Regions from separate parts of the Streptomyces sp. NPDC046215 genome, predicted to be linked through region 1. Evidence: riboswitches for the same ligand, from Rfam matches in the RefSeq annotation. Region 1 holds a riboswitch; each other region holds the start of a gene.

Evidence for each region. Region 1 has a riboswitch for cyclic di-AMP ahead of ABZ951_RS12020 (transglycosylase family protein). Riboswitches for the same ligand answer to the same signal wherever they lie in the genome.
Region 2: linked by a shared signal. The riboswitch ahead of ABZ951_RS24985 (C40 family peptidase) and the one ahead of ABZ951_RS12020 (transglycosylase family protein) in region 1 are both predicted to bind cyclic di-AMP.
Region 3: linked by a shared signal. The riboswitch ahead of ABZ951_RS23005 (C40 family peptidase) and the one ahead of ABZ951_RS12020 (transglycosylase family protein) in region 1 are both predicted to bind cyclic di-AMP.
Region 4: linked by a shared signal. The riboswitch ahead of ABZ951_RS12740 (M23 family metallopeptidase) and the one ahead of ABZ951_RS12020 (transglycosylase family protein) in region 1 are both predicted to bind cyclic di-AMP.

Annotation. Positions count from the first base shown of each region.
Region 1 is NZ_JBEYZW010000020.1:95,830-101,338, reverse strand. Features, by position in the region: gene ABZ951_RS12030 (cytochrome P450) at 1-1,128, shown strand, start outside; gene ABZ951_RS12025 (transglycosylase family protein) at 1,308-2,318, shown strand; cyclic di-AMP (ydaO/yuaA leader) riboswitch at 2,580-2,761, shown strand; gene ABZ951_RS12020 (transglycosylase family protein) at 2,765-3,517, shown strand; gene eno (phosphopyruvate hydratase) at 3,824-5,104, shown strand; gene ABZ951_RS12010 (septum formation initiator family protein) at 5,260-5,509, shown strand, end outside.
Region 2 is NZ_JBEYZW010000068.1:4,277-9,785, forward strand. Features, by position in the region: gene ABZ951_RS24965 (8-amino-7-oxononanoate synthase) at 1-413, shown strand, start outside; gene ABZ951_RS24970 (DUF397 domain-containing protein) at 423-659, opposite strand; gene ABZ951_RS24975 (helix-turn-helix transcriptional regulator) at 669-1,538, opposite strand; gene ABZ951_RS24980 (ATP-binding protein) at 1,838-2,275, shown strand; gene ABZ951_RS24985 (C40 family peptidase) at 2,408-2,878, opposite strand; cyclic di-AMP (ydaO/yuaA leader) riboswitch at 2,882-3,080, opposite strand; gene ABZ951_RS24990 (SIS domain-containing protein) at 3,714-4,817, opposite strand; gene ABZ951_RS24995 (SDR family NAD(P)-dependent oxidoreductase) at 4,891-5,509, opposite strand, start outside.
Region 3 is NZ_JBEYZW010000057.1:8,600-14,108, forward strand. Features, by position in the region: gene ABZ951_RS22995 (hypothetical protein) at 1-11, opposite strand, end outside; gene ABZ951_RS23000 (S1 family peptidase) at 491-1,567, shown strand; gene ABZ951_RS23005 (C40 family peptidase) at 1,640-2,113, opposite strand; cyclic di-AMP (ydaO/yuaA leader) riboswitch at 2,117-2,280, opposite strand; gene ABZ951_RS23010 (glutamate--cysteine ligase) at 2,627-3,709, shown strand; gene ABZ951_RS23015 (MFS transporter) at 4,008-5,501, opposite strand.
Region 4 is NZ_JBEYZW010000022.1:55,533-61,041, forward strand. Features, by position in the region: gene ABZ951_RS12730 (pitrilysin family protein) at 1-1,272, shown strand, start outside; gene ABZ951_RS12735 (pitrilysin family protein) at 1,299-2,666, shown strand; cyclic di-AMP (ydaO/yuaA leader) riboswitch at 2,916-3,072, shown strand; gene ABZ951_RS12740 (M23 family metallopeptidase) at 3,086-3,889, shown strand; gene ABZ951_RS12745 (GntR family transcriptional regulator) at 4,116-4,850, shown strand; gene ABZ951_RS12750 (HPr family phosphocarrier protein) at 5,013-5,294, opposite strand; gene ABZ951_RS12755 (GNAT family N-acetyltransferase) at 5,436-5,509, shown strand, end outside.

The DNA.
Region 1 (5,509 bases):
GGGGTCGAGGCGTGGCTGGTCACCCGGTACGCCGACGCCCGCCAGGCCCTCGCCGACCAGCGGCTCTCGAAGAACCCCGGGCACCACTCCGAGTCCGCTCACGGCAAGGGCAAGGTCGGCATCCCCGGCGAGCGCAGCGCCAACCTGATGACGCACCTGCTGAACATCGACCCGCCGGACCACACCCGGCTGCGGCGCCTGGTCTCCAAGGCGTTCACCCCCCGGCGCGTCGCCGAGTTCGCGCCCCGCGTGCAGGAGCTGACCGACCAGCTCATCGACGACTTCTGCGCGAAGGGGGAGGCGGACCTCATCCACGACTTCGCCTTCCCCCTCCCCATCTACGCCATCTGCGACCTGCTCGGCGTACCGCCCGAGGACCAGGACGACTTCCGCGACTGGGCGGGCATGATGATCCGCCACGGCGGCGGCCCCCGCGGCGGGGTCGCCCGGGCGGTGAAGAAGATGCGGACGTACCTGGCGGAACTGATCCACCGAAAGCGGGAGAACCCCGGCGAGGACCTCATCTCCGGCCTCATCCGGGCCAGCGACCACGGCGAGCACCTCACCGAGAACGAGGCCGCCGCCATGGCCTTCATCCTGCTCTTCGCCGGCTTCGAGACGACCGTCAACCTCATCGGCAACGGCACCTACGCGCTGCTGCGCAACCCCGGGCAGCGCGAGCGCCTGCAGCGCGCCCTCGCCGAGGGCGACGAGGGCCTCCTCGCCACGGGCGTCGAGGAACTGCTCCGCTACGACGGCCCCGTGGAGATGGCGACCTGGCGCTTCGCCACCCAGGACCTGACCCTGGGCGGGCAGCGCATCGCCGAGGGCGACCCCGTGCTCGTCGTCCTCGCGGCAGCCGACCGCGACCCGGAAAGGTTCACGGAACCGGACACCCTGGACCTCGCCCGCAGTGACAATCAGCACCTCGGCTACGGGCACGGCATCCACTACTGCCTGGGCGCGCCGCTCGCCCGCCTGGAGGGGCAGACCGCGCTCGCGACCCTGCTGCGCCGCCTGCCCGATCTGCGGCTGGCCGCCGATCCGGAGGAGCTGCGCTGGCGCGGCGGGCTCATCATGCGCGGACTGCGGACCCTGCCGGTGGAGTTCACGGCCTGTACCAAATGACCCTAGGTCAACTCACGTGACCTTCGCGTGACCTCCGCTACATCAGCTTGTGACTCCCGGGGCCCGTCGCTATGTTCGACGACCATATTCGCCGCCACATGAGAGGCCCTCACATGCGCTCCGGGAACGGTCGACATCGCAGACCCCGCCAGGTACCCGCCATCGTGGTCGCGGCGGGGGTGACGGGATCCGCCCTGGCCATGCCGCTGCTGGCCGCCACCGGGGCGAGTGCCGCGGACGCCCCCACGTGGGACCGCGTCGCCCAGTGCGAGAGCGGGGGCCTGTGGAGCGCCAACAAGGGCAACGGCTCCTACGGCGGGCTGCAGCTCACCCAGGAGCTCTGGGAGCAGAACGGCGGCCGGGCGTACGCCCCGCGCCCCGATCTGGCCAGCCGCTCGCAGCAGATCGCCGTCGCCGAGAAGATCCTCGGCAGCAGCGGAACCGGCGCCTGGCAGGGCTGCGCGGCGACTTCGGGCCTCGACAAGGGCGGCAAGGCACCGGAGGTGAACCCGGGCAGCACCGTGGACCCCAAGCCGTCGGCGACCACCCCGCGCACGCCGGAACCCGAGCCCTCGTCGCCTGCTTCACCTTCCTCTCCGGCCGCACCCTCCTCACCGGCCACCCCGTCCGCACCGCCCTCGGCCTCGCCTTCGGCGCCCTCCTCGCCCGCGGTGCCGTCCGCGGAGCCCTCCGCGACCCCGGGCGGGCCGTCGGCCCCGGTCTCCCCGTCCCCGTCGGAGCACCGGCCCGGCACGCCGGAGAGCACGCCGTCGGCCCCCGCGGCCGGGGAGCAGGACGGGCGGCACCGCAAGGGCGGTCCGGCCGACGACCCCACCGAGATCCCCACCGCCCCCGCCCCGTCCGCCGACGCACCCTCCGGGATTCCCTCCGGCACGCCCGGCCCGGACGCCCCCGGCGACCCCGCCACCGGCACGGACGGCACCGGCAAGCACCGTGCGCAGCCCCCGCGTTCGGACGACGGGCGGCCCTCGCGCGGCGGCGCGGACGCCCGTCCGGGCGTACCGGCCACCGGGGACTACACCGTGCGAGATGGTGACAATCTGTCAGTCATCGCGGAAAAGCACTCCGTTACGGGCGGTTGGCAGTCTCTGTACGAGCGCAACGAGAAAGCTGTCGGAAGCGATCCGGATTTGATCCATCCAGGTCAGAAGCTTGAGATCGGTAAATAGTGCGAGAGTTCGGGGGGAATGTCCGTTCCAGTCGAAAGTGAGACATGGGTCTCGTTGACTTTTGCTGGAACGGCCCCTTCCCAAAGTTTCGACACCCGCTCCCACCTGCGGAAATGATCGGTTCCTCGGGGTAACGCGGGGCAACTGTGGCCGGAAAGAGGGGTTTGAACCCTCGGGCCGACTGTGTTTACCGTCGAGACCGCTCGCCACCGCGGGCACCACGGTCGTCACGCCGAATCCTGCCGACGACCGGCGGAGTCGTCGCGTTAAGCGCCGTAGGCAGGAGCGGGGGAACCAAGGTAGGCGCCGTGATGGGCCGTCGGTCGGTGACCGGCGGGAACCGGAGCGGCTTGGGGTGAAGCCGAGTGTGCTCGCACACGAGGCCGGGCGAACTCACAGCCCGAACCCGACAGCTCACCTCGTAGGCGTCGGTGAGGAAACGACTCATGTCCAAGGGCAAGCACCGCCGTCCGTCCAAGGCCGTCCGTATCGTCACGCTCGCCGGTGTCACCGGCGCGGCCGTCGCCGCTCCGCTGATGATCGCCACCTCCGCGAACGCCGCTTCCGTCTCCACCTGGGACAAGGTCGCCCAGTGCGAGTCCACGGGTAACTGGTCCATCAACAGCGGCAACGGCTACTACGGCGGCCTGCAGTTCTCCAAGAGCTCCTGGGACGCCGCGGGTGGCGGCAAGTACGCCGCGTACCCGCACCAGGCTTCCAAGAGCCAGCAGATCGCCGTCGCCGAGAAGCTGCTCGCCATGCAGGGCCCGGGTGCCTGGAGCTGCGCTCCCGGTACCGGCCTGAGCGCCGGCGGCCCGAAGGCCAACGTCGACACCTCCGGTTCCGGTTCGGTGGCCAAGAAGGCCGACCGCGGCACCACGTCGACGAAGTCCCACGCCGACCGCAGCGAGCGCCAGGCCGCGCCGAAGCAGGCCGCGCCCAAGCACGCCGCCCCGCAGCCGAAGGCCGAGCAGGCCGAGGAGGCCCCGGCCCCGAAGCAGGCCGCGCCCAAGCACGCCGCCCCGCAGTCCTTCAAGAAGGGCGACGGCGAGTACGAGGTCAAGGCCGGCGACACCCTCGGCAAGATCGCCGACGCCAAGAAGGTCCAGGGCGGCTGGGAGAAGCTGCACGACCTCAACAAGGACGTCGTCGAGAACGCCGACCTGATCTTCCCCGGTCAGATGCTGCACCTCAGCTGATCCGGCGGGCGCGGTGGAGCACCGCGCCCCCCTCGCCCATGACGGGCCCACAGCGGGACGGCCCCGCCCCGGCACGCCTCTCCCCGAGGCGTGCCGGGGCGGGGCTCCGCCGTTCCCGGGCCCTCCCGCCGGCCCCCGGCGCCGGCCCGGACCCGTTCCCGCTCAGCGAACACCCCGGTCATTCGTCCGGTGATCTCGGCATTTGTGCGGTTTTTCGGCCCGGGAGGCGGTCCGTGGGCAGGCGCAGCCTCCGGCGCCCGTTAGGCTCGTGCTGCAGAACTCCAGACACCCACGAAGGAGACCCTCGTGCCGTCCATCGACGTCGTCGTAGCTCGCGAGATCCTCGACTCGCGAGGCAACCCCACGGTCGAGGTCGAGGTCGGCCTCGACGACGGCTCCACGGGCCGTGCCGCCGTGCCGTCCGGCGCCTCCACCGGTGCCTTCGAAGCCATCGAGCTGCGTGACGGTGACAAGAACCGTTACCTCGGCAAGGGCGTCGAGAAGGCCGTCCTCGCCGTCATCGAGCAGATCGGCCCGGAGCTCGTCGGCTACGACGCCACCGAGCAGCGCCTGATCGACCAGGCGATGTTCGACCTGGACGCCACCGACAACAAGGGCTCGCTCGGCGCCAACGCCATCCTGGGCGTCTCCCTCGCCGTCGCGCACGCCGCGTCCGAGGCCAGCGACCTCCCGCTCTTCCGCTACCTGGGCGGCCCGAACGCGCACCTGCTGCCCGTTCCGATGATGAACATCCTCAACGGTGGGTCGCACGCCGACTCCAACGTCGACATCCAGGAGTTCATGATCGCGCCGATCGGCGCGGAGTCCTTCTCCGAGGCCCTGCGCTGGGGCGCCGAGGTCTACCACACCCTCAAGTCCGTCCTGAAGACCAAGGGCCTGTCCACCGGTCTCGGCGACGAGGGCGGCTTCGCCCCCAACCTGGGCTCCAACCGCGAGGCCCTCGACCTCATCCTCGAGGCCATCAAGCAGGCCGGTTACACCCCCGGCCAGGACATCGCGCTCGCCCTGGACGTCGCCGCCTCCGAGTTCTACAAGGACGGCTCGTACAACTTCGAGGGCAAGTCCCGCTCGGCCGCCGAGATGACGGACTACTACGCCGAGCTCGTCGCCGCGTACCCGCTGGTCTCCATCGAGGACCCGCTGTTCGAGGACGACTGGGACGGCTGGAAGATCCTCACCGAGCGCCTCGGCGACCAGGTGCAGATCGTCGGCGACGACCTCTTCGTCACCAACCCCGAGCGCCTCGGCCGCGGCATCGAGGAGGGCGCCGCCAACGCCCTGCTGGTCAAGGTCAACCAGATCGGCTCGCTGACCGAGACCCTCGACGCCGTCGAGCTGGCCCAGCGCAACGGCTTCAAGTGCATGATGTCCCACCGCTCCGGCGAGACCGAGGACGTCACCATCGCCGACCTGGCCGTCGCCACCAACTGCGGCCAGATCAAGACCGGTGCCCCGGCCCGCTCCGAGCGCGTCGCCAAGTACAACCAGCTGCTGCGCATCGAGGAGATCCTCGACGACGCCGCGGTGTACGCCGGCCGCAGCGCGTTCCCGCGCTTCAAGGGCTGAGCGACCCCCAAGGGCTGAGCGATCCCCAAGGGCTGAAAATCCCCCCGGGACAGACAGCAGCCTCACTACGTCCCCGGCCACGGTCCCGTACCGTGGCCGGGGACGTACGTTCGTAGCGAGGCTGCGGGCGCCAGGAGACCCCACGGGGAGGCGATGTGGCGGCGGAACGCTCCTCCACCGCAACCAGGCTCAAGGCTCTCGGAACGGTGCTCGCGCAGCGCCCGGCGGCCCGCGGCGGCCGGGCGTACCGCGCCAGGCCGCCCCGCCGCAGCCGGCTCACCGGCCGCGCCGCGCTCCTCGCGCTGGTCGTCTGCTCCCTGGTCGTCGCCCTCGCCTACCCCATGCGCCAGTGGGTCACCCAGCGCTCGGACATCGCCGACCAGCGGCGCCAGTCCGAGCAGGCCC
Region 2 (5,509 bases), on a different contig from region 1:
CCAGGGTGATCAGGCATCTCGTCAGCAACGCCCGCACGTTCATCTTCGACACCGGCCTCGCCCCGGCGGCGGTGGGCGCGGCCCTCGCGAGCCTGGCGGTGCTGCGCCGCGAGCCGCAGCGGGCGGCCCGCGCCCGGCACGTGGCCACCGAGCTGTACGGGAGGGTGACGGCCGCGGGGCTGACGGCGGCCCGGCCCGACGCGGCGGTGGTGTCCGTGCGGGCTCCCTCGCCGGAGGCCGCGGTCCGGTGGGCGGCCGACTGCCGTGCCGAAGGGCTCGCGGTGGGCTGCTTCCGGCCGCCGTCCGTGCCGGACGGCATCTCGCGGCTGCGGCTCACCGCGCGCGCGGACCTGTCGGACCGGCAGGTGGCCGAGGCGGCCGGCACGGTCGTACGCACCGCGCCGGCCGCCTGAGGCTCAGCCTTACCCGGCGCTGCGGCCGGAGAGCGGGATGCGGCCGTCGCGCAGTCCTCCCACGAAGGAGGTCCAGGCGACGGGGGAGAACAGCAGGGCCGGTCGGGCGGTGTTCTTCGAATCGCGTACGGCGAGCAGCCCGGGGCGCAGGCCGGCCGTCTCCACACAGTTGTTCATTCCGGTGCTGTAGCTGCTGCGGCGCCACACTGCGCCACAGGTTGGTACATACCGCGGCATTGCGGACATGGTGCCTCCTCACGCGCCGTCGTTGATCCCGGCGATGAAATCCAACGAGTTCTCATGCGAGAGGGCGTGCGCCCGCAGCGTCGCGAATGCCGCGCCGTACGCCCGGAGGTCTTCTTTCCGCTCCAGGTAGAGGCTACTCGTCAAGTGGTCGAGAACAACCACATCCAGATCAGCAATGCGCGGAAATGAGAAGATAACAAAAGGTCCTGTGATGCCGATATGGCCGCTCTGGGAGAACGGCAGTACATGCAGCCGCACATGCCCCTGTGAACCCGTCTTCATCAGGTGCCGCAACTGCCCGGCCATGACCTCCGGCCCGCCTACTTCATGGCGCAGCACGGCCTCGTCCAGCACGGCGCACAGCTCCAGCGGCCGGTCGCCCTCCAGCACCGACTGCCTCGCCAGACGCACCCGCACCAGCTCCTCCACCTGCTCGGGCGGCGGGTCGTGGAGCGCGGCCCGGGTCACGGCCCGTGCGTACGCGGGGGTCTGCAGGAGGCCCGGCACCACCGTGGTCTCCAGGGTGCGCAGACGGGAAGCCTCCGACTCCAGGCTGATGAAGTCCAGATACGCGGGCGGCAGCCGGTCGCGATAGGCGTACCACCAGCCGCGCCGGGCCCCTTCGGCATCGGCGGACCCCGCCCCGCACAGGGCCCCCAGCAGGGCGCGCAGCTCCGGATCCGACACTCCGTACGCATCCAGCAGCAGCGCCACGTCCGCCGGTTTCACGCCACTGCTGCCCGTCTCGATCCGGCTGACCTTCGACTGGTGCCAGCCCACCGCCCGCGCGGCTTCCAGACTGGTCAGCCCGGTGAGCTCGCGCTGCCGACGCAGCTCCGCGCCCAGTTTGCGGCGGCGCACCGCAGGTCCGTTGCGCATCGGCCCCTCCCTCCGCCCGAGGTGAACGGCTCGTCCGCCCGGCCGTTTTCCGCGATCGCCTTATCGGCGACGGCACCCCCGGTCCGTTACCCCTGTGTCATTAGTCCAGTGTGCCGCCCAAATATGGGCTTCCGTCGTAGAGTTCACCGCTTCGAGCGACAGATATATGCATATCTCGGAGGATCGCCCCCATCACACCCGTTATCAGTGGCAGTCTGTCGCGAAGAGCCGTCCGAGGCCGCTCTCGACTTCACTGCGCAAAGCGTCGGAGTCCGGCCCCGGTAGGAAGGGACACCGCCATGGCAGACCAGCAAGAAGCCACCGTCACTCTGCCGAGCGCCCCCGCCTCGGTCTCCACGGCACGCCGCTATGTGGCCGGTGTGCTCGCGGAATGGGGGCTGCCCGGCGGCACCGACACCGCCGAGACGGTGCGGCTGATCGTCTCCGAGCTCGCCACCAACGCCGTGCAGCACACCCGCGGCCAGTCACCCACCTTCACCGTCGACGTCCGCCTGGAGCGGGATCAGCAGCTGCGCATCGGCGTCACCGACAGTCACCCCCGCTTCCCGCGCCGGCTGCCGGCGGCCGTCCAGCAGGACAACGGGCGGGGCATGGTCATCATCCGCTGTCTCACCGCGGAGCGCGGGGGAAGACTCTTCTTCACCCCGACCTCGGACGGCGGGAAGACGGTGTGGATCTCGCTCCCGTGGACCGTGGCGGTCAGCGCCGAACTCTGAACGGGGCGGGGACGGGGCGGCAGGGCCCCGGGCCCCCGCGCGGTGCGCGGAGGCCCGGGGTGGTGCCGGGCCCGCTGCCCCGGGCCCGGCCGCGCCGCGGGCGGTGCGCCCGGCGGCGGTCGCGTCCGGCGGTCAGTTCACCCGGCCGTAGAGCACGCTGTTGGTCCAGATCCGCTCCAGGCGGACGACCGAGCCGGTCTTGGGAGCGTGCCAGATCTTGCCGCCACCGGCGTATATCCCGACGTGGTAGATGCCGCGCCCCGAGCCGAAGAACACCAGATCACCGCGTTCCCGCGCGGCGCGCGGGATGTGGCGGGTGCGGTTGTACTGCTGGGCGGCGGTGCGGGGCAGTTGCTTGCCCGCCCGCTTGAAGGAGTAGAGCGTCAGGCCCGAGCAGTCGAAGCGGTACGGGCCGGTCGCCCCCCACTGGTAGGGGGAACCCTGTTTCGAGGCCGCGATGCGCAGTGCCGTGGTGGAGACGGTCGATGCCTCGGCGCCGGCCGCGCCGCCCGGCACCAGAACGGTGGCACCGACGGCTGCGAGCGTGAGGGCCGACGCCGCGCCGGCCCTGGACATCTTTGACGGACGTTTGTGCGCGCCCATTCTTCAACCCTTCGTCAGCCGCCTGTGAAGGATGACCTGTCGGGTTCGGGCAGGCGAAGTATGCCCGGCCGCGTCAACGGCTTCACCCCAAGGGCCGACCGCACTACTCTTGGTCGTCCCACCATGCTTGGGTCCTCCATCCCTGCCGATGCACTCAGTCGACCTGCATCCCGGCGGCGGCAGGGTTCGGCGTCCACCGGGACCGCCCCACCGGGATGGCGGGGTCTTGTCGTCGACGGGATCTTGGCGCAGCCCTGGTACGGATTCCGAGCGGAACCAAAGGTATGTGAGCCTGATCACTTCTGGGTAATTCCGGTGGACACGACGGCATTTGACCCTCATCGGATTCGCCTGTTGAGCCGCTGGCCTGCGGCCCGCCGCACCTGCTCCGGCGCGGTGTGCGTGCCCGGTTGACTTCGATCGCCGCGCCCCGTCTACGACATGATCCGGCGTATGGGGGAGCGGTGTTTATTCGCCCGCCGACCCCGGGTCCGTGGGCGCGGGCGGGAGCGTGAGCGGGATTGTGACCCGGTGCGCCCGACGCTCCCCGCCGGGGCCGGGCACCGCCCGTGTTCGGCGGGCCCGCTCGCAACTCCCCTTCGCCCCGTTCGCACACGGCTGCGAGCGCGCCCCGGGGTCCGGGGGCCGCGACGACCCAGGTCTGCGCCGCCCGTAGCCCGCCGTACGTGTCGTGCGGGCGGGCGGGATGGATCCGGCCCAGAAGATCCCGTACGTGCAGGGCGCAGCCGGGCGGTTCGGCCCGGCGCGGGCGGTCGGCGGGGGCCGCGGGCCGCTGCGAGCCGGGCCGCGGCCGCGGTATGCGGAAGGGGGCGGCTCAGCCGGCGGCCAGCTCCGCGCGGATGGTGTCGCCGTGGTACCAGGGGTTGCCCGCGGCCTCGGAGATCAGGTTCCGCGAGGTGGTGTCACGGTACCGGCCGAGGTCGAGTGTGAGGTACTGGACTAGCTCCAGCGCGGTGAAGTACTTGCGCATGAAGGTGGGCTGGGTCAGCGGGATCTCGGTGACCTCGATGTTCCGGTTCTGCGGCAGGTCACTTGTCAGCAGGCCGACCAGGTTCGTCATCTTCTGCCGCGTGTACGCGTCGTCCTGGTCGTCCTGGAAGATCAGGACGCTGTGCTTGCGCGTGGGGTCGGACAGCGTCGCTACCTCGCTGTGGCAGAACTCGTGGAAGAAGTTCCGCGTGGCGGGGACCATCGCCATCTCGTTGAGGTGCATCTTCGCCAGCTTCAGCAGGCTCTCGTGCCACAGGGGGGAGGCCAGCATGATGACGTTGGCGTCCCGGCTGCGCGCGGCGGCCGTACGGGCCAGCTCGCGGTGCGCGGCGGTGAAGTCGGTCTCCAGGTGGTCCGGGAGCGCGGCCACCTCGGGCCCGAAGTCCTGGGAGATCAGCCCCAGCTCGAAGAACATGTCCAGCAGGATCGCGAAGTACTGGCCCACGTGGAACAGCGGGTACTCGCGGTCCGGCTCGGTCAGCTGCCAGCGCGCGATCGAGACACCGTGCCGCTGCCCCAGCTCGCCGAGCTTGCCGCCCGAGGTGAGCAGCAGCACCCGGTCGTGGGCGTGCGCGAGGCGGTGGAAGACGTGCAGCGGCTCGGTCGAGTGGCCGCTGTAGGAGCTCAGGACGATCAGCGTGCGCTCGTCGTCCATGACGGAGGCGGGTATCAGATACCGGAAGTCGTAGTCGTTGAAGACGTGGAACTCCAAGTCCGTGTCGATGGAGTTGAAGAAGGCACGGACGACGTCGGAGACGATCGCGGAGCAGCCCATGCCGGTGAAGACGACCCGCTTGAAGTGGCCGTTCTTCATCCGGTCCCGCAGCGCGGGGCTGATCTCGGAGATCGAGTACTCCTCCGGCTTGCGGAAGCCGTCCCGGTACTGAGTGGTCAGAAAGGCTTCGTATCGGTCGATGCGCGACTGCATGCGGGTCTTCCCTTTCGGTCGTCCGTGCTGTGGGAGGTGCGGCATGGCTGTGCGGCGGCGCCCACCGGGCCCGTCACCACATGAACTGCCCGCCGTCCACGATGAATTTCTGTCCCGTGATGTAAGCGGCCTTCTCGCTCACCAGGAACTCCAGCGCATCGGCCATCTCCTCCGGGCTGCCGATCCGGCCCTGCGGGATCTCGGCCAGCAGCCGGTCGTGGTGCTCCTGCTCCGCCGTCCGGTACCGCGTGCGCATCTCCTCGGTGTCGATCATCCCGGGGATGAGCGAATTCACCCGGATCGTCGGCGCGAGCTCCAGGGCCAGGCACTTGGTGAGGTGCAGCAGCCCGGCCTTGCTGGCGCAGTAGTTGGCCCCGTTCAGCCGGGGCCGGATGCCGGTGGTGGCGGCCACGTTGACGACGGACCCGCCGCCGGCCTCCAGCATGGCCGGAGCCAGGGCCCGGGTGAGGTAGAAGGGGCCCGACAGGTTCGCCTCGATGACCTGGTTCCAGTCCGAGGGCGTCAGCTCCAGGAACGGACGGTCGATGTTCCGCCCCGCGTTGTTGACGAGGACGTGCGGCACCCCGTGCTCCGCCAGGACGAGCTCCGCGACGCGGGCGACGTCACCGGCGTCGGCCACGTCGCCCCGGAGCGCGGTGAAGCCTTCGCCCAGTTCCTTCACGGCGGCGGCG
Region 3 (5,509 bases), on a different contig from region 1:
CGGCGACTCATGCCGTGCAGCCTTCCAGCAGCGGCCTCCCCTGCCACCGCTCCGACGCGGGCATCACCCGTACAGGTGGCGGTGGCGGGAGCCCGATGTCCGCCACGGGCGTGCGGCAGGTCGGCGCGTGCGCGGAGTGCGCCCACCGGAGGCCGAGCCGGTGAGCGATTATCGGACAGGCGCGGGGGCCGATGTCCGCTCAGCGCTCCACGGCGGTTCCCGCTTGTCACCCGCGGTCAGTGGTGCGGCGCGTGGTGCCCCTGTGCGGCAGGAGGCGCGGGGACGCCTCGCACGGAAGGCCGAATGCTGCTCTTGAACGTCGCTCCGGGCGACCGGATACTCGATCGCACTTGACATGGACGCGACCGTTTTTCATCGGCCCCCACCCGGTGTCGCGCCCGGTCCCCACCCGACCCGCACGCGCTCACCCCGTACGTCCTCCGCGCCCGGACATCGATGTCACCGGGCGCTCCCCCACAGGAGGTCCCGAGTGACACGCTCACGCATTCCCGCACGCCGCCGTGCCGCCCTGGCCGGCGCCGCGGCCGCGGCCCTGACGGCGGCGGCCCTCACCCTGCCGAACGCCCACGCCGCCCCCGCCCCCGGCCCCGAGGCCCTTTCCGGCGTCGATGCGTCGCGCCTCGCCCAGCGGCTCGCCGCCGCGCTCCCGGCGGAGACGGCCGGTGCGTACTACGACGCCGGGGCGCGGCGGCTCGTCGTCGGCGTCGTCAGCCGGAAGGCGGCCGACGCGGTGCGGGCGGCGGGCGCCGAGGCCAGGTTCGTCCGGCACTCGGCCGCCGAGCTCGCCTCGGCCCGGCGCGCGCTCGCCGCGCAGGCCGCGATACCGGGCACCACCTGGTCCGTCGACCCCCGGGCCAACAGGCTCGCCGTCACCGCCGACAGCACGGTGGAGGGGACCGCGCTGGCGCGGCTGGAGAAGGCCGTCGCCGGGCTCGGCGACAAGGCGGCGCTCAGGCGGACGCCCGGGAAGCTCCGGCCGTTCATCGCGGGCGGCGACGCGATCTGGGGCAGCGGCGTGCGCTGTTCGCTGGGGTTCAACGTCACCAAGGGCGGCAAGCCGTACTTCCTGACCGCCGGTCACTGCGGCAACGTCTCCTCCAGCTGGTCCGCCTCGCAGGGCGGCGGCCGGATCGGGGTGACGGAGAGCTCGTCCTTCCCCGGCAACGACTACGCGCTGGTGCGCTACACCTCCACCGTGGCCCACCCCAGCGCGGTGAACCTCTACAACGGCCGGCTGCAGGAGATCACCGCGGCCGGTGAGGCGACCGTCGGGGAGCAGGTGCGGCGCAGCGGCAGCACCACCCGGCTGCACGACGGCGAGGTGACCGGCCTCGACGTGACCGTCAATTACGAGGAGGGCGCGGTCGACGGCATGATCGCCACCACGGTCTGTGCCGAGCCGGGCGACAGCGGCGGGGCCCTGTTCGACGGCGGCACCGCCCTGGGGATCACCTCCGGCGGCAGTGGCGACTGCGGCTCCGGCGGCGAGACGTTCTTCCAGCCGGTGACCGACGCCCTGCGGGCCTACGGGGCGCAGATTCCCTGACCCCCGGCCCGCCGGCCCGGCCCCCGCGTACGCCTCCCGGCGCCGGGGGCCGCGCCGCGTCCTGGTGGCGCGTCAGTTGACGCGGCCGTACCAGACGCTGTTGCTCCAGATCTTCTCCAGCCGGACGGACGCGCCGGGCTTGGGCGAGTGCCAGATCTTGTTGTCCCCGGCGTAGATGCCCACGTGGTAGACGTTGCTGCCGGAGTGGAAGAAGACGAGGTCACCGGCCTGGCGCGAGCCCGCGGACAGGTGCCGGGTCTTGTTGTACTGCTGGGCGGCGGTGCGCGGCAGCGACTTGCCGACCTTCTTGAACGAGTAGAGCGTCAGGCCCGAGCAGTCGAACCGGTTGGGGCCCGCGGCGCCGTACTGGTAGGGCGAGCCCTTCTTCGAGGCCGCGACCTTCAGGGCGCTCTGGCCGGCCGTCGCCGCCTGGGCGTCACCGGCCATGCCGGGCAGCAGCATCGACGCGGTCACGGTGGCCGCGGTGAGGACGGACGCGGCCCCGGCCTTGGAAACGAGCGCGGGTATGCGAGGGAACGCAGACATGCCAAAACCCTTCGTCATCCGCCTGCGAAAGATGACCTGTCGGGTTCGGGCTGTCGAAGTTGCCCGGCCACAGTTGTGGCTTCACCCCAAGAACCACCGCGATCGTGGTTCGCCTTGCTCGGGTCTCCCGCTCCTGCCGATCCATAGGGATCTGTCCGCACCCGGACAGCGGCAGGACTCGGCGTCCGCCCGGGTCGCCCGCCTCGGTGACGGGATCTTGTTGTTCGAGCCAAGATCCTGCATCACGGAACGCCCGAATCCCGCGTCGGAAGGGGCATCTGTGAACTTCTTCACTTCATCGCCCGCCGCGGAACCGGGGGTTGTCGATGCCTCGGGCGAACCACGCAAACCCTTTTATCCAAAGGGCTTTGAAGAAAGCGGAAGACCGAAATCGCGTCACATGAGTGCCCCTGACACGGGTACCCGCACGAACACGGGGCTGCTTTGCGTCACAAATACGCGGCGGCCGGGTCCGCGCGGTTCGGTGCCGGGGCACGGGGGTAGCGATACGGCATGCTCACCCTAGGGATCGAGGAGGAGTATCTTCTGCTCGACCCGGCCACCGCACTGCCCGTAGCCCTGGCAGAGCAGGTCTGCGCGGCATTGGACCTGGAGCCGGCCGTGCACGAGCGGGAGATTCAAGCGGAGCTCCTGCAGGCCCAAGTGGAAGTAGCCACTCCGGTCTGCACGGACCTCGCGGAGGCGAGCCGGCACCTGCTGCGGCTGCGCCGCGCCGTCAGCGCCGCCGCCAAACAGAACGGCTGCCGGATCGCCGCCTGCGGGACGTCCCCGCGCGCGGGCCTGGCCCCCGTCCCCGTCACGCGCAGTCCGCGGTATCTGGCCATGCACGCCCGCGCCCCCCAGCTGGTGGACGAACAGCTGGTCAACGGCATGCACGTGCACATCGCCATCCCCGACCGCGAGACGGGCGTCGCCGTCCTGAACCGGCTCCGTCCGTGGCTGCCCGTGCTGGTGGCCATGGCGGCGAATTCCCCGATGTGGCACGGCCTGGACACCGGGTTCGCCAGCTGGCGCACCGTGGTCTACAGCCGCTGGCCCGTCTGCGGGCCGCCCCCGCACTTCGCCGGCCTCGCCGACTACGAGGAGCGGATACAGGCGCTGTTCGTGGCCGGGGCGATCAGCGACCGGGGGCAGCTGTACTGGCAGGCGCGGCTGTCGGACCGCTACCCCACCATCGAGGTGCGGTGCCTGGACGTCCAGTTGCGGGTCGACGACGCCGTCATGTTCGCGGGCATCGTCCGCGCGCTGGTGGCCACGGCCATCCGGGACGAGAAGACCGGGCCCCCGGTCTCCCACTGTCCCCAGGAGCTGCTGAACGCCTCGAACTGGCACGCGGCCCGGCACGGGCTGGAGGGGGTGCTGGTCGACACCGAGGGCAAGCGCCGGGGCGCCGAGGACGTCGTGCACTCCCTGCTCGCCCACATCGAGCAGGCGCTGGCGGAGTCGGGTGACACCCGTCAGGTGAGCGCGCTGGTCCACCGTCTCCTGCGGCGGGGCACCCCGGCGGACCGGCAGCGCCGGGTCCTGGCCGCGGACGGCATCCGCGCCCTCACCGACCTCATCACCGAGCCGTGACCGCCCGGACGGGCGGGAAGGGCGGTACCGGCGCGCGGGCCGGGCAGCGGGATCGCCCTCGATCCGCCCGGGCACCGGCGGGCGGTCGCGGGCGGGTGCACGGGAACGCGTGGACGGCAGCACGGCGGCAAGGCCCGGGGGACACAGTCCGGGACGGGCCGGCGGATCCGCCGGCCGGCGCGGACCGCACCGCGAGGAGGACGCGGAGGCAGGCGGCCTGCCGGCGGGCGAAGCGCGGGCCGGGCAGGCCGCCCCGGCCGGGCCCGGCGGACCGGCGCGCCCCGCCCGCAGCCGCGGCTCAGTGGGCGGAATCGGCCCGGAAGCCCCGTGGCACGAGGACGGCCGCCAGCGCGACGGCCACCGCCACGATGCCCAGGGACACCAGTGAGGTGCTGGTCAGCGCGTCGTCGTAGGCGGTGCGGGCGGTGTCGAGGAGGGCGTGGCCCACCTCGGTGTCGTGGCCGAAGGACCGGGCCACGTGGTCGGCACCGCCCACCGACTCCCGCGCGGTCTCCAGGTCGTCCCCCCGCAGTTGCGCCGGCAGTCCGGTCATCTCGGAGCGGAACAGCGTGGTGTGCACGCTGCCGAGCAGGGCCACGCCGAAGCCGATGCCCAGTTCGTAGGCGCTCTCGGAGACCGCGCCCGCCTGGCCGGCCCGCTCGGGCCGGACGGCCGAGATCATCACGGCCGCGGAGGCGGTGATGGCCATGCCGTCGCCGATGCCGAAGGTGACCAGGGCGACGGCCACCGCCCCGTACCCCAGGGGCTGGGGCGCTGCGGCCAGCACCGCGAACCCGCACAGCAGGGCGGCCAGACCCACCGTCAGCACGGTCCGGACGCCGATCCGGCGCAGCAGCCACGGTGTCAGCAGCGAGGACGCGAGCGCGGCGAGGGCCACCGGCAGGGTGCGCAGGCCCGCTTGCAGGGCGTCGTAGCCGTGGACGTACTGCAGCCACAGGGAGATCAGGTAGAGGGCGGCGCCGATGGCCGTCATGGCGATGAGGGTGGCCAGCGCGGCGGCGAGAAAGGGCCGGTTGGCGAAGAGCCGGACGTCCAGGAGGGGGTCCGAGGAGAGCAGTTGGCGGCGGACGAACCAGGTCAGGGCGGCCAGGCCCACCAGCAGCGCGGCCAGGTCCACCGGGCGGAACCCGCCGGCCAGGTGCTTGATGCCCCAGGCGGCGGCGATGATCCCGGCCACGGACAGCAGCGCGGAGACGAGGTCGAGGGCGTGGTGCGAGGGGCTGCGGTACTCGGGGAGCAGCAGGACGGCCGCGACGAGGGTGACCAGGACGATGGGCACGTTCACCCAGAAGGCGGCCGACCAGGAGAACGCGTCCACCAGGACCCCGCCCACCAGCGGGCCGATGGCCGCGCCCGCCCCGGCCACGGCGGCCCAGACGCCGATCGCGAGGGTGCGCTCGTGCGGGTCGGTGAAGATCGTGCGGATCAGCGAGAGGGTGGAGGGCATCACCATGGCTCCGCCGATGGCGAGCAGGACCCGGCCGGCGATCAGCTGGAGGATGTTGTCGGTGACTCCGGCGGTCGCGGCGAGCACGGAGGCGACGCCGAACACGGTGAACCCGGCGATGAACAGCAGCTTGCGGCCGAACCGGTCGCCCACCGCGCCGGCGGTGACGAGGAGCCCGCCCAGCACCAGCCCGTAGATGTCAATAATCCACAGCTGTTCCAGGGCGTCCGGCTGCATCTCCGTGATCAGCGAGGGCAGGGCCACGTTGAGGATGGTGGCGTCCATGGCCACCAGCAGGAGGCTCGCGCACAGGACGGCGAGCATCGCCCAGC
Region 4 (5,509 bases), on a different contig from region 1:
GAGGACCACCTGACCCCGGTCGCCGCCGTCTGCCTCTGGTACGACGTCGGCTCGCGCCACGAAGTCAAGGGCCGTACCGGACTCGCCCACCTCTTCGAGCACCTTATGTTCCAGGGCTCGGCCCAGGTCAAGGGCAACGGCCACTTCGAGCTGGTGCAGGGGGCCGGCGGCTCGCTGAACGGCACCACCAGCTTCGAGCGGACCAACTACTTCGAGACCATGCCCGCCCACCAGCTCGAGCTGGCCCTGTGGCTGGAAGCCGACCGGATGGGCTCGCTGCTCACCGCCCTCGACGAGGAGTCGATGGAAAACCAGCGGGACGTCGTCAAGAACGAGCGCCGCCAGCGGTACGACAATGTGCCCTACGGCACAGCCTTCGAGAAGCTGACCGCCAAGGTCTTCCCCGACGGCCACCCCTACCACCACACCCCGATCGGCTCCATGGCCGACCTGGACGCCGCCTCGCTGGAGGACGCCCGCGCGTTCTTCCGCACGTACTACGCCCCCGGCAACGCCGTGCTGTCCGTGGTCGGCGACATCGACCCCGAGCAGACCCTGGCCTGGATCGAGAAGTACTTCGGCTCCATCCCCGCCCACGACGCCAAGCAGCCCCCGCGCGACGGCTCCCTCCCCGACGTCATCGGCACGGAGCTGCGCGAGGTCGTCCGCGAAGAGGTCCCCGCGCGCGCCCTGATGGCCGCCTACCGGCTGCCGCAGGACGGCACCCGCGAGGCCGACGCCGCCGACCTCGCCCTCACCGTCCTCGGCGGCGGCGAGTCCTCCCGGCTCCACAACCGCCTGGTCCGCCGCGACCGCACCGCCGTCGCCGCGGGCTTCGGCATGCTGCGGCTCGCCGGCGCCCCCTCGCTCGGCTGGCTGGACGTCAAGACCTCCGGCGGGGTCGAGGTGCCCGCCATCGAGGCCGCCGTCGACGAGGAGCTGGCCCGCTTCGCCGCCGAGGGCCCGACCGCCGAGGAGATGGAGCGCGCCCAGGCCCAGCTGGAGCGCGAGTGGCTCGACCGCCTCTCCACCGTCAGCGGCCGCGCCGACGAACTGTGCCGCTTCGCCGTGCTGTTCGGCGACCCGCAGCTCGCCCTCACCGCCGTCCAGCGCGCCCTGGACATCACCCCGGAGGAGGTGCAGCAGGTCGCCAAGGCCCGGCTGCGCCCCGACAACCGCGCCGTGCTGGTCTACGAGCCCACGGCCCCCGACGAAGCAGCCGACGCCGACGTGACCGACGCGGCAGTCCCGGACGAGGAGACGGCCAAGTGAGCGACACCGTGGCCACCGGCACCCCGATGGACCTCCACCCCCGGCCGCAGGCCGGCGAGGCGACCCCCTGGGCCTTCCCCGCCCCCGAGCGCGGCGAGCTGCCCAACGGCCTCACCCTGCTGCGCTGCCACCGCCCCGGCCAGCAGATCGTCGCCGTCGAGGTGAACCTCGGCGCGCCCCTGGACGCCGAGCCGGAGGGCCTCGACGGCGTCGCCACCATCATGGCGCGGGCCCTCACCGAGGGCACCGACAAGCACACCGCCGAGGAGTTCACGGCCGCGCTGGAGCGCTGCGGCGCCAGCCTGGACGCGCACGCCGACCACCCCGGCATCCGGGTCTCCCTGGAGGTCCCGGCCTCCCGGCTCCCCAAGGCGCTCGGCCTGCTCGCCGACGCCCTGCGCGCCCCCGCCTTCCCCGACAGCGAGATCGAGCGCCTCGTCCGCAACCGCCTGGACGAGATCCCGCACGAGCTGGCCAACCCCTCCCGCCGGGCCGCCATGGCCCTCTCGCGGGCGCTCTTCCCCGCCGACTCGCGGATGTCCCGGCCCCGCCAGGGCACGGAGGAGACCGTCGCCCGCATCGACGCCGCCGCCGTGCGGGCCTTCTACGCGGCCCACGTCCGGCCCGCCACCGCCACGGCCGTCGTCGTCGGCGACTTCACCGGCATCGACCTCGACGCGGCCCTCGCCGAGACGCTCGGCGCCTGGACCGGCCCGGCCGCCGAGCCCCGCCCGGTGCCGCCGATCACCGCCGACGACACCGGGCGCGTCGTCATCGTCGACCGCCCCGGCGCGGTCCAGACGCAGGTGCTCATCGGCCGGATCGGCGCCGACCGGCACGACCGCGTCTGGCCGGCCCAGGTGCTCGGTACGTACTGCCTCGGCGGCACCCTCACCTCCCGCCTCGACCGCGTCCTGCGCGAGGAGAAGGGCTACACCTACGGCGTGCGGGCCTTCGGCCAGGTGCTGCGCTCCACCGCGCAGGGCACGGGCGCGGCCATGCTCGCCATCAGCGGCTCGGTGGACACCGCCTCCACCGGCCCGGCCCTGGCCGACCTGTGGGCCGTGCTGCGCACCCTCGCGGCCGAGGGGCTGACCGACGCCGAGCGGGACAGCGCCGTGCAGAACCTCGTGGGCGTCGCCCCGCTGAAGTACGAGACGGCCGCGGCCGTCGCCGGGACGCTCGCCGACCAGGTCGAGCAGCACCTCCCCGACGACTTCCAGGCCCGGCTCTACGAGCGCCTCGCGCAGACCGGCACCGTGGAGGCCACCGCCGCCGCTGTCAACGCGTTTCCGGTGGACCGCCTGGTGACGGTCCTCGTCGGTGACGCCGCCGAGATCGAGGCGCCCGTGAAGGCGCTGGGCATCGGAGAGGTGACGGTGATCACGGGCTGAGCTGGGCGGATCCGCGTCCGGCCCGGTCCGGCCGGTCCTGACACGGCTCTGATGGGGGCTCATATCGCCCGGGAGGCACGCGAGACCGACGGGTCACGCGTGCCTCCTTTATGTCCGATTTAGTGGAGTGGTTGCACCTCTGAACTGTGGTGTACGCCACAAAACATGAGTTCTGTTTGCCGTGGGAAAGAGGCGGCGTCTAGCGTCAGGGCGGCTGTCCGTCATATTGCGCGCCGCATCCGCGGCACCGGGCAGCCATCGCCGAATCCCCGTACGGCGCGAGCCGGGGGAACCGGGGACCCACATGTCCCCTGGGGTGAATCGGTTCCCTTTCCGGAGGGAGTCGTAGGAGACCTTCCTGCTCCGAACCCGTCAGCTAACCCGGTAGGCGAGAAGGAAGGAAAGGATCAGCCGTACCTATGGCGTTCACTCGTGCCACCGGGAAGCACCGCCGTCCGAGCCGCGCCGTCCGCACCGGCGCGAACATCGCGGGCATAGCCACCCTCACGGCCACCGGTGTCGTCGCGGGCTTCGCCGCCCCGGCGCTCGCCGCGACCGACGACGCGCCCCGCACCGAGGACACCGGCCTGACCCAGGCCATCGTCATCGGCGACGACACGGCTGACCGCGTCGGCGAGCAGGCCGAGGTCCAGCGCACCAGCGCCGAGGAGACCACCGCCCGCCTCCAGGCCGAGGCCGAGGCCAAGAAGGAGGCCGCCGCGGTCAAGAAGGCCGCGGACGAGGCCAAGCGCAAGGCCGACGCCGAGCGCGCCGAGAAGGAGCGGGCCGACCGCGAGGAGCAGCGCAAGCGCCTCAACGCCTACGTCGCGCCCATCGACGGCTCCTACGTCTCGACCTCCTACAAGGCGTCCAGCGGCCTGTGGTCCTCCGGCAGCCACACCGGTGTCGACTTCCACGCCGCCGAGGGCTCCACGGTGCAGTCCGTGGGCGCCGGCACCGTCGTCGAGGCCGGCTGGGGCGGCGCGTACGGCAACAACGTCGTCATCAAGCACAACGACGGCACCTACACGCAGTACGGCCACCTCAGCTCGATCAGCGTCAGCGCCGGCCAGGCGGTCACCGCGGGCCAGCAGATCGGCATCTCCGGCTCCACGGGCAACGTCACCGGCCCGCACCTGCACTTCGAGGCCCGCACCGGCGCGACGTACGGCACCGACATCGACCCGGTCGAGTACCTGCGCTCGCACGGCGTCGGCATCTGACGGTCGCCCGACCGCCCCTGACGCGCCGTCCGCCGCGACGGGCGCGCGACACGCTTCATCGAAGGCCCCGGCCCCCGGCCGGGGCCTTTGTGTTGGCCAAAACATATCGATGGAAACACCGTGGCCATCGGAATTCGCACCCGACTGCAATAGAGTCGCTCAACAAGTGACAATAGGCCGCGTTTCGCGGAGGTCAATGCGGAGGTACACCCATGCGGGGCCGTACGTGAGCGGGGACGGCAGAGCGGTGCGGGACGGCCGCCGCATTTCGACGCACGCCGTCTGCACGGCCATCCGGGACGACATCGTCTCCGGCAGGTTCCCGCCCGGCAGCCGGCTCACCGAGGAGCTCCTCGCCCGGCAGTACGGCGTCTCCCGGGTACCGGTCCGCGAGGCCCTGCGCACCCTGGCCTCCGAAGGGTTCGTCACCACCCGCCGGCACGCGGGCGCCTGCGTGGCGGAGCCCACCGAGCGGGAGGCGGCCGACCTCCTGGACGTCCGGGCCCTGCTGGAGCCGCTGGGCGCGGCGCGGGCCGCGCAGCGGCGCACGGAGGCGCATGTAAAGGTGTTGCGCGGGCTGGTCAAGCTCGGTCAGGAGCGCGCCCGTGCCGGGCTGACGGCCGAACTGCGGCCCTTGAGCGACTGGTTCGACGAGACGCTCGCCCAGGCGTCGGGCAGTCCCAGCCTCGCCGGGCTCCTCACCCAGCTGCGGCTGAAGATCGCCTGGGTGTACGTGCCGGAGCCGCCCGCCCGGCCGGTGGAGGCGTGGGCGGCGTGCGGGGCGCTCGTCGACGCGGTGGCCCGCGGCGACGCCGACCGGGCCCGCGCGCTGGCCGCGGCCCGCGTGGACCGCACGCCGGGCGAATACCGGCTGCGCCGCCCCGCCCCGCCCCCGCCGCGAAACCCGCACCGGCCGCAGAATACGAAACACACTGTAAACACGGCGATCGCCCGCCCTTAACAACGGACCGCTATTCCGGCCCGGTTACCGCCGGAATTCCCCGGCCCCCGGGCCGGGGAATGCGGTGCGGGGGAGCGGGCGATAAACCGGCGGCGGACGGACGACGGGGCCGCGGCGGCCTCAGTCGGCTGCCGCGGCCCCGCCGCGTGTGGTCCCGGTGAATCAGACCGTCTCCGGGAGCTCCTCGAGGCCCTCGGCGACGAGCTTCGCCAGGCGGTCCAGAGCGGCCTCGGCGCCCTCGGCGTCGGTGGCGAGGACGATCTCCTCGCCGCCCTGGGCGCCCAGGCCCAGCACGGCCAGCATGGAGGCGGCGTTGACGGGGTTGCCGTCGGCCTTGGCGATCGTCATGGGCACGCCGGCGGCAGTGGCCGCACGGACGAAGATCGACGCGGGACGCGCGTGCAGGCCCTCGGCCCAGCCGACATTAACGCGGCGCTCAGCCATGGTGTTGCCCTTCAAGTCAGTATTGGTTGTCTAGACCAGTGTCTCACGGGGTCGGCGGTGCTCGGGCTGCCCCCACCTTGCCCCGCCGGGCCCGCCACCGCGAGCCGGACCGCTGTCGGTGCCCGGCCTTACGCTGGGCCCATGCAGACGCCGTCCGAGCACGCGTACCCCACCCACTGGGAAGCCGACGTCGTGCTGCGCGACGGCGGCACCGC